One region of the Ralstonia insidiosa genome, then DNA from elsewhere that is predicted to be linked to it. Evidence: predicted binding sites of a transcription regulator. Region 1 holds the regulator's gene; the other holds the start of a gene.
What was found. Region 1 encodes FNR, which switches genes on or off when oxygen is low (the NO sensors DNR and NnrR bind a similar motif). Its sites were predicted from a motif close to TTGATNNNNATCAA; they were not measured.

Region 1 (3,413 bases):
CGTCGAACAGCTTGCGCAAGTCATTGACTCGCAAGGGGTCCTGCGCGCAGATCAGCGCGGTCTCGAGGACGATTTTCGCCTCTTGGGTATTCATTCGGTTGAGCGGCTCGTCATTGCTCGCGTCCGGCAGGTCGCCGTCACGCTTGAGGTTTGTCGTCCCGCCGCGACGCACGCGGCATGTCTGAATGCTGTTGCCCGCCCGGGCCCGGCGCGCGAGAGCCAATTGGACCAATTGGGCCTTGCACCGAAACGCAGTGGCTGTGCCCGCAAAAAGGGCCGGAGGAGCGAGTTGATCCGGTGCCGGTCAGGCACCACAAGGGCAAATTTTTCCGCCGCCATGGGGACGGATACTGCACCGGTCGGCTGCCAACGAATCTGGCATCCCGACCGAATCGACTGTCCAGGGCGGCCTTTTTTGTGGCTTTCGCGCTGGATGGCGTCGCTTGACGCCGCGCTTGGGATTGTTGATTTGCGCGGTGGGCGAATCGAATTGTGGTTGATTGTAGGGCAATTTCCTGCGGTGCCGCAACCGGGAAGATGTCTTAGTGCCCCACCCTTGGCCGGATGCTGGTCCGCAGGCGCTTCCAACGGCTACAGCACCAGGCAGAAGCCATGTGCATTGAGCATCTCCGGCAGCCACGCGGCGCACACCAGCCCCCAAACGCCAAAGCCAGTGATAGCAGCGCCCGCCGCGCCGCGCGCCCATTTCCGGCGAGACAACCCTCGCAACCAGCCGGCCAGACCAGACATCATCAGCAGATTCGGCAGCGTGCCCGCGCCAAACGCCAGCATCACAACCGCCCCCGACGATGCGTTGCCCGCCAACAACGCAACAGCCAATGCCCCATAAACCATTCCGCACGGCACAAGCCCCCATGCCAAGCCCGTGACATAGCGCCGCACCAATGGTGGGCTGCGATGCAGGTTTCCACCCAACCGCGCCCCCATTTTCGACAGGGCGCCGGCAAAATAACCAAGCACGCGTTCCAGCCAAGGACTGCGCCATGTATCGCCCGTAGTTCGCACGATCAGCAACAAACCGTAAGCCAGCAGCAACGCACTGGCAAATGCAAACAATCCGCGTTGAATTGGCAGCCACTGCTGGCGCCAAACCGTGGCACCGAGCGCACCCATGATGGCCCCCAACACCGCGTACATGCTGATGCGCCCGGCATGCATGACCGTTTGCTCGAACGCCAGCCTGCGACGCGAAACGATGCGCACCGGCACCTGCCCGCGTTCAGCGGCCAACGCGATGCCGCTGCACATTGCCAGGCAATGCACACCACCGAGCAATGCGATCAGAAAAACGCTCACGAGCGCAGCAACATTCATCTTTTTGACGCTCTTTTGATATGGGCCAAAGTTAGTGTTTTGCTGACGGGAATTCCGTGCATTTCGCGCAATTCACGTTATCGGAACAATCCGATATCAGTATGGCCGCCGCTATAATAGGCCGCGGTTGCATCACAAGAATTTCTCATTTCACTTACTCGAAATTCACTCGCCCCCTGTGCTCACACGAATCGCACTCACCGACCAAGCCTCCCGTTGCTCCACCTGCGTACTCGGCCAGATCTGTCTGCCGGTAGGCATGAATTCGGAAGACGTGCGCAAGATGGATGAGTTGGTTGCCGAGCGCATCCGCATCAAGAAAGGCCAGACGCTCTACGCCCTCGGTGAACCGCTCGAAGCCGTGTACGGCATCCGCTTCGGCACGCTCAAGACGCACCTGACGCTGGAAGACGGCCGCCACCAGATCACTGGGTTTCACTTGCCCGGCGAGATCGTCGGGCTCGATGGCATTGGCGACATGTGCCACGTGTCGGATGCCACCGCGCTGGAAGATACCGAAGTCTGCGTGGTGCGTTACGACCAACTGCAACAGCTCTCGCGCCGGCTGCCCTCTCTGCAGCACCAGTTCTTGCGCATCATGAGCAAGGAGATCTCGCAGGATCACCAGATGCTGCTGACGCTCGGCTCGATGCGCGCAGAAGAACGCCTTGCTGCTTTCCTGCTCAACCTGTCCAAGCGCTCAGCCCAGCGTGGGTATTCGTCGACCGAGTTCGTGCTGCGCATGAGCCGCGAAGAACTGGGCAGCTATCTGGGCCTGAAGCTCGAAACCGTGAGCCGCCTGTTCTCTCGTTTTGCTGAGGCCGGCCTGATCCAGATCCGCCAGCGCCACGTCAAGCTGATCGACATGGCAGGCCTGCGCCAGGTGATGAGCGGCCAAGCCAACTAAACCGCTCACCCTCCAAGACATCCGCTCACACGAGCGGATGCTCATGCGCCTCCAGCTTACCGATGCCCGGCGACACATACAGCGTGAGCGCGCTCGACAATCCGCACAGCAACCAGAACACGAAGAACGACACCGTGTAGACCGCCTCGGCCGACACGGCAATCTGCTCGCCGAAGAAGCGCAGATCCGCCGGGTCCACCACCGCAAACACGACCAGCTCGGCCAGCGCCGCGCATAGAAACGCGGGCCAGAGAATCCACATCAGCAGGCGGCGTTTCATTGGACCTCCCCGTGGGCGGCATGGGCCGGCACGGAGACGGGCTTCTCGACGACCAGGCCGCGCCGCACGACGTTGTCATGAATGACGGGATCCGGATGCGACACGGCCAACCAGATGGTGACGCCGCACCCGATCATGGCGACGAAGGGGCCGGCCATCAGCAGCCACGGCCAGGGCTCGCGCCACCATGGCCTGGCCGGAGCGGAAGATTGCATTGCCTGCATCTGTGTCTCCTGTTCTAAAAACCGCATCAGCGCGGCACGATGAAACTCGATGGCTCGCGCAGCACAAGGCTGTCGCTACCGCTGTCTGCCTGGATCACGAAGCGGATCTTGTGCGAGCCGGCTCCCACGTCGTCTGCCGGACGACGCACGCGGATCGGCAACAATCGGTTGGCTGCGGGTGCCAGTTCAAGCGTGGTCGATTCACCGCGACCACCCTGCACGTCCAGTTGCGGCAGTCCTTCCGCCGTGATGGTCACGCGCATGGGTTGCTCGGAAGCATTCATCAGTTGCAGGCGATAGACGTTCTCGATCTTGCCGCCGTCCACCTCGCGCGCCAGTGCACCGCGATCGCGAATCACATCCACCTTGAGCGGCTGGCGCATCGTCAGCGCAACGATGAAACCCGTGATGAGCACCAGCATGATGCTGGCATAGATCAGCACGCGCGGACGCAGCAGATGGCGCCGCGCCTCTTTCGGGGTGAGCCGGTCGTGCATCGCACGCTCGGACGTGTAGCGGATCAGGCCGCGCGAGTAGCGCATCTTGTCCATCACCTGATCGCAGGCATCAATGCAGGCTCCACAGCCGATGCACTCGTACTGCAAGCCCTGGCGGATGTCGATGCCGGTCGGGCACACCTGCACGCAGATGCTGCAGTCCACGCACG
Region 2 (3,413 bases), on a different contig from region 1:
GTACGGTAGTGGCAGGGTCCTACCCTGACGAAGGCAAGACCCCAACCCTGTGTGAGATGCACCATGAAACAGATCGAATTCCAGGCTTGCGAGCCAATCTACTGCGCGGCGGGCCCAACGTTGCTGTGCGGCGCCTCGGTGGATGGCAATAACGCCACCTATGCCATTACCGCAGAAGCACTCGAAGACCACTTTGGCGCGCGGTCGTGCCGTTCAGAAGATCTCGTGCAGGCTTTCTCCGGCCACCGCAACGATATCGAGGCCGTTGCACGGGCCATGTTTGAGATGACCGGGTCCAAACAGATCACCCTGCACAGCGGCCACTTCCGCTTTCGCCTCTAAGCGCCGCTAAGCCGATTACGAGCCATCGCCATGCTTGTTCCGCCTGAGGTAGCGGCGCTGCCGGACCGGCTGACCTTCAAGCCCCTGGGCATCGACACCTGGCAGGAGCATGTCATCTATATGCATCCGGACTGTGCGATCTGCCGGTCGGAAGGGTTCACCGCGCAGGCGCGGGTAGAGGTACGGATTGGTCAGCGGTCCTTGATTGCCACGCTCAATATGGTCGGTTCAGGGCTGCTGGAGATGTGCGAGGTCAGCCTGTCCGTCAGTGCCGGCGAGTCGCTGATGGCAAGGCCTGGTGATGTGGTGACGGTCAGCCACGCCCCCGCGCTGGAGTCGTTGCGGGCGGTGCGCGCCAAGATTTACGGGGCGCATCTGGATACGCACCAACTGGCAAGCGTCGTGAGCGATATCGCCAAGGAGCGCTATGCCGATGTCCACATCGCAGCATTCCTGAGCGCTTGCGGCGGCGAGCGCATGAGCGTCAAAGAGACCATCGACCTGACGCAGGCCATGGTCGACACGGGTGAGCGTCTCAAATGGGACCGCGCCATCGTGGCGGACAAGCATTGCGTGGGCGGCCTGCCCGGCAACCGCACGAGCCCAATCGTAGTGGCCATTGCGGCGGCGGCGGGTTTGCTGCTGCCCAAGACGTCTTCACGCGCGATCACCTCGCCTGCCGGCACCGCCGATACGATGGAAACCCTCACCCGCGTAGCGTTGAGCGCCACGGAGTTGCGGCGCGTCGTTGATCGGGTGGGGGCTTCACTGGCGTGGGGCGGTGCGCTGAGCCTGAGCCCCGCAGACGATGTGCTGATCCGCGTGGAGCGGGCGCTGGATGTCGACAGCGATGCCCAACTGGTGGCCTCCATCCTGTCGAAGAAGATCGCGGCTGGGTCGACCCACGTGCTGATCGACGTGCCGGTGGGGCCAACGGCCAAGGTGCGCCGCCTGCAGGATCTGGAGCGTTTGCGCATGCTGCTCGAACGCGTAGCGCGAGCGTTTGGCGTGCATGTCATGATCGTGCGTACCGATGGCGCTCAACCCGTAGGGCGTGGCATTGGCCCGGCGCTTGAAGCGCGAGACGTTCTGGCCGTGCTGCAGCGCTCGCCAACGGCACCGTTTGACTTGCGGGAACGGTCATTGCTGCTGGCCGCGGTGCTGCTGGAGTTCTGTGAGGCGGCAGAGCAGGGTGCGGGGCTTCAACTGGCGACGGGCTTGCTTGACAGTGGCGCTGCGTGGCGCAAGTTCGAGGAGATCTGCGAAGCGCAAGGCGGGCTGCGCGTACCGGGCGAAGCGATCTTCCGTCACGATGTTGTTGCTGAGCAGGATGGCATCGTGACCGAGATCGACAACCGGCATCTCGCCCGTATCGCCAAGCTTGCCGGTGCACCGGTACGCCAAGTGGCCGGTGTGGAAATGCACGCGAGGTTGCATGATCAGGTTCAGGCGGGGCAGCCGCTCTTTGCCATTCACGCCCAGGCGTCGGGCGAGCTGGAGTATTCCTCAGCCTATGCGCGGATGCACTCGGCGGTATCTCTAACCCCAATTGAGCATGCTGGCGTGTACTCGCCTGTACTACCGGCTTGTCAGCAAGGGCACTGAACGATGGGCGGTGGTCTCCTGCTGCGTCAAGCCTTGCAGCCTGAAGCGCGTGGCCGACGGGCACCATGCATCCTTACCTGCCGAGCAGGCAAATCGCTCACGCAATCCGCCAGGCTGCATGTCATGTCTGTGACGGGCATCTAGAGTCGGCACTCTTGTCTCGGTTTGAGATGCATCAAGTTCCTGCCGCGGCAGCTGGCATCTAATGGGTTGCATATTTGTAACCGTTTGACGCCCCCGACCATGCGCACCGCCCCCGTGCCGTCTTCCCCAGCCGCCGAGCTGATTGATCCGCCGTTTCACGCCGCCCTTGCTCGTACGTCGAATTCGTTGTCATTGGTATCGATGCAACTGGCGTTGCTCGATTGGGCCCTGCATCTGGCGGTATCGCCCGGCAAGCGGCTCGACCTGTGCCGCCTGGCGCTGACCCAGGCCGAACAGCTCGGGCGCTACATCCAGAACTGCATGGCAGCTGGCCCCCAGCAGGCGGGGCTTTGCGTTCTGCCGCCGGCACACGACCGTCGCTTTGCGGCCGACGAGTGGCGCTTGTGGCCGTTCAACGTCCTGCACCAATCCTTTCTGCTGACCGAACAATGGTGGGAGGCAGCCACGCGCGGCGTGTGGGGTGTCGCCAGGCACCATGAAGACGTGGTGGCCTTTGCCGCGCGGCAGTGGCTCGACATGATGTCGCCGGGCAACCAGCTGGCGACGAACCCTGTCGTCCTGCGTCAGACCGTTGCGCAGCACGGTACGAATCTCGTGCGGGGCGCGCTCAATGCGCTTGACGATCTGGAGCGCGCCATGAGCGGTGCGCCGGCCGCTGGCACCGAGTGTTTCGTGGTGGGGCGCGACGTGGCGGTGACGCCCGGCAAGGTCGTGCTGCGTAATCGCCTGATGGAACTGATCCAGTACACCCCCATCACGTCTGTCATGCCCAAGGTCCAGGCCGAGCCCATCCTGATCGTGCCGGCGTGGATCATGAAGTACTACATCCTGGATCTGTCCCCGCAGAACTCGCTGATCCGCTATCTGGTGGAGCAGGGCCACACCGTGTTCTGCATCTCCTGGAAGAACCCTGACGAGGCGGACCGCGATCTCGACATGGATGATTACCTCAAGCTCGGCGTCTTTGCCGCGCTCGATGCGGTCAATGCCATCGTGCCGAATCAGCGCGTGCATGCCACCGGCTACTGCCTGGGCGGCACGCTGCTGGCCATCGCCGCAGCAGCCATGGCACGCGATGGCGATGCGCGGCTGGCGTCCATGACGCTCTTTGCCGCACAGACAGACTTTTGTGAACCGGGCGAACTGGGCTTGTTCATTGACGAAGCGCAGGTCAGTCTGCTTGAAGCGCAGATGGCGCAGACCGGCTATCTGCGTGCAAGCCAGATGGCTGGCGCCTTCCAGATGCTGCGGTCGTACGACTTGCTGTGGTCTCGCGTGGTGGGCGAATACCTGCTGGGCGA

Region 2: a site for FNR is predicted at 2,113-2,126, ahead of F7R11_RS23470 (PHA/PHB synthase family protein). Genes of this name have one in related genera too.

What each region holds. Positions count from the first base shown of each region.
Region 1 is NZ_VZPV01000001.1:2,507,736-2,511,148, forward strand. Features, by position in the region: gene scpB (SMC-Scp complex subunit ScpB) at 1-94, opposite strand, end outside; gene F7R11_RS11915 (sulfite exporter TauE/SafE family protein) at 592-1,335, opposite strand; gene fnr (fumarate/nitrate reduction transcriptional regulator Fnr) at 1,514-2,242, shown strand; gene F7R11_RS11925 (hypothetical protein) at 2,268-2,522, opposite strand; gene F7R11_RS11930 (FixH family protein) at 2,519-2,746, opposite strand; gene ccoG (cytochrome c oxidase accessory protein CcoG) at 2,773-3,413, opposite strand, start outside.
Region 2 is NZ_VZPV01000003.1:274,776-278,188, forward strand. Features, by position in the region: gene F7R11_RS23455 (ribose-phosphate pyrophosphokinase) at 1-9, shown strand, start outside; gene F7R11_RS23460 (DUF1488 family protein) at 64-342, shown strand; gene F7R11_RS23465 (thymidine phosphorylase family protein) at 373-1,947, shown strand; gene F7R11_RS23470 (PHA/PHB synthase family protein) at 2,191-3,413, shown strand, end outside.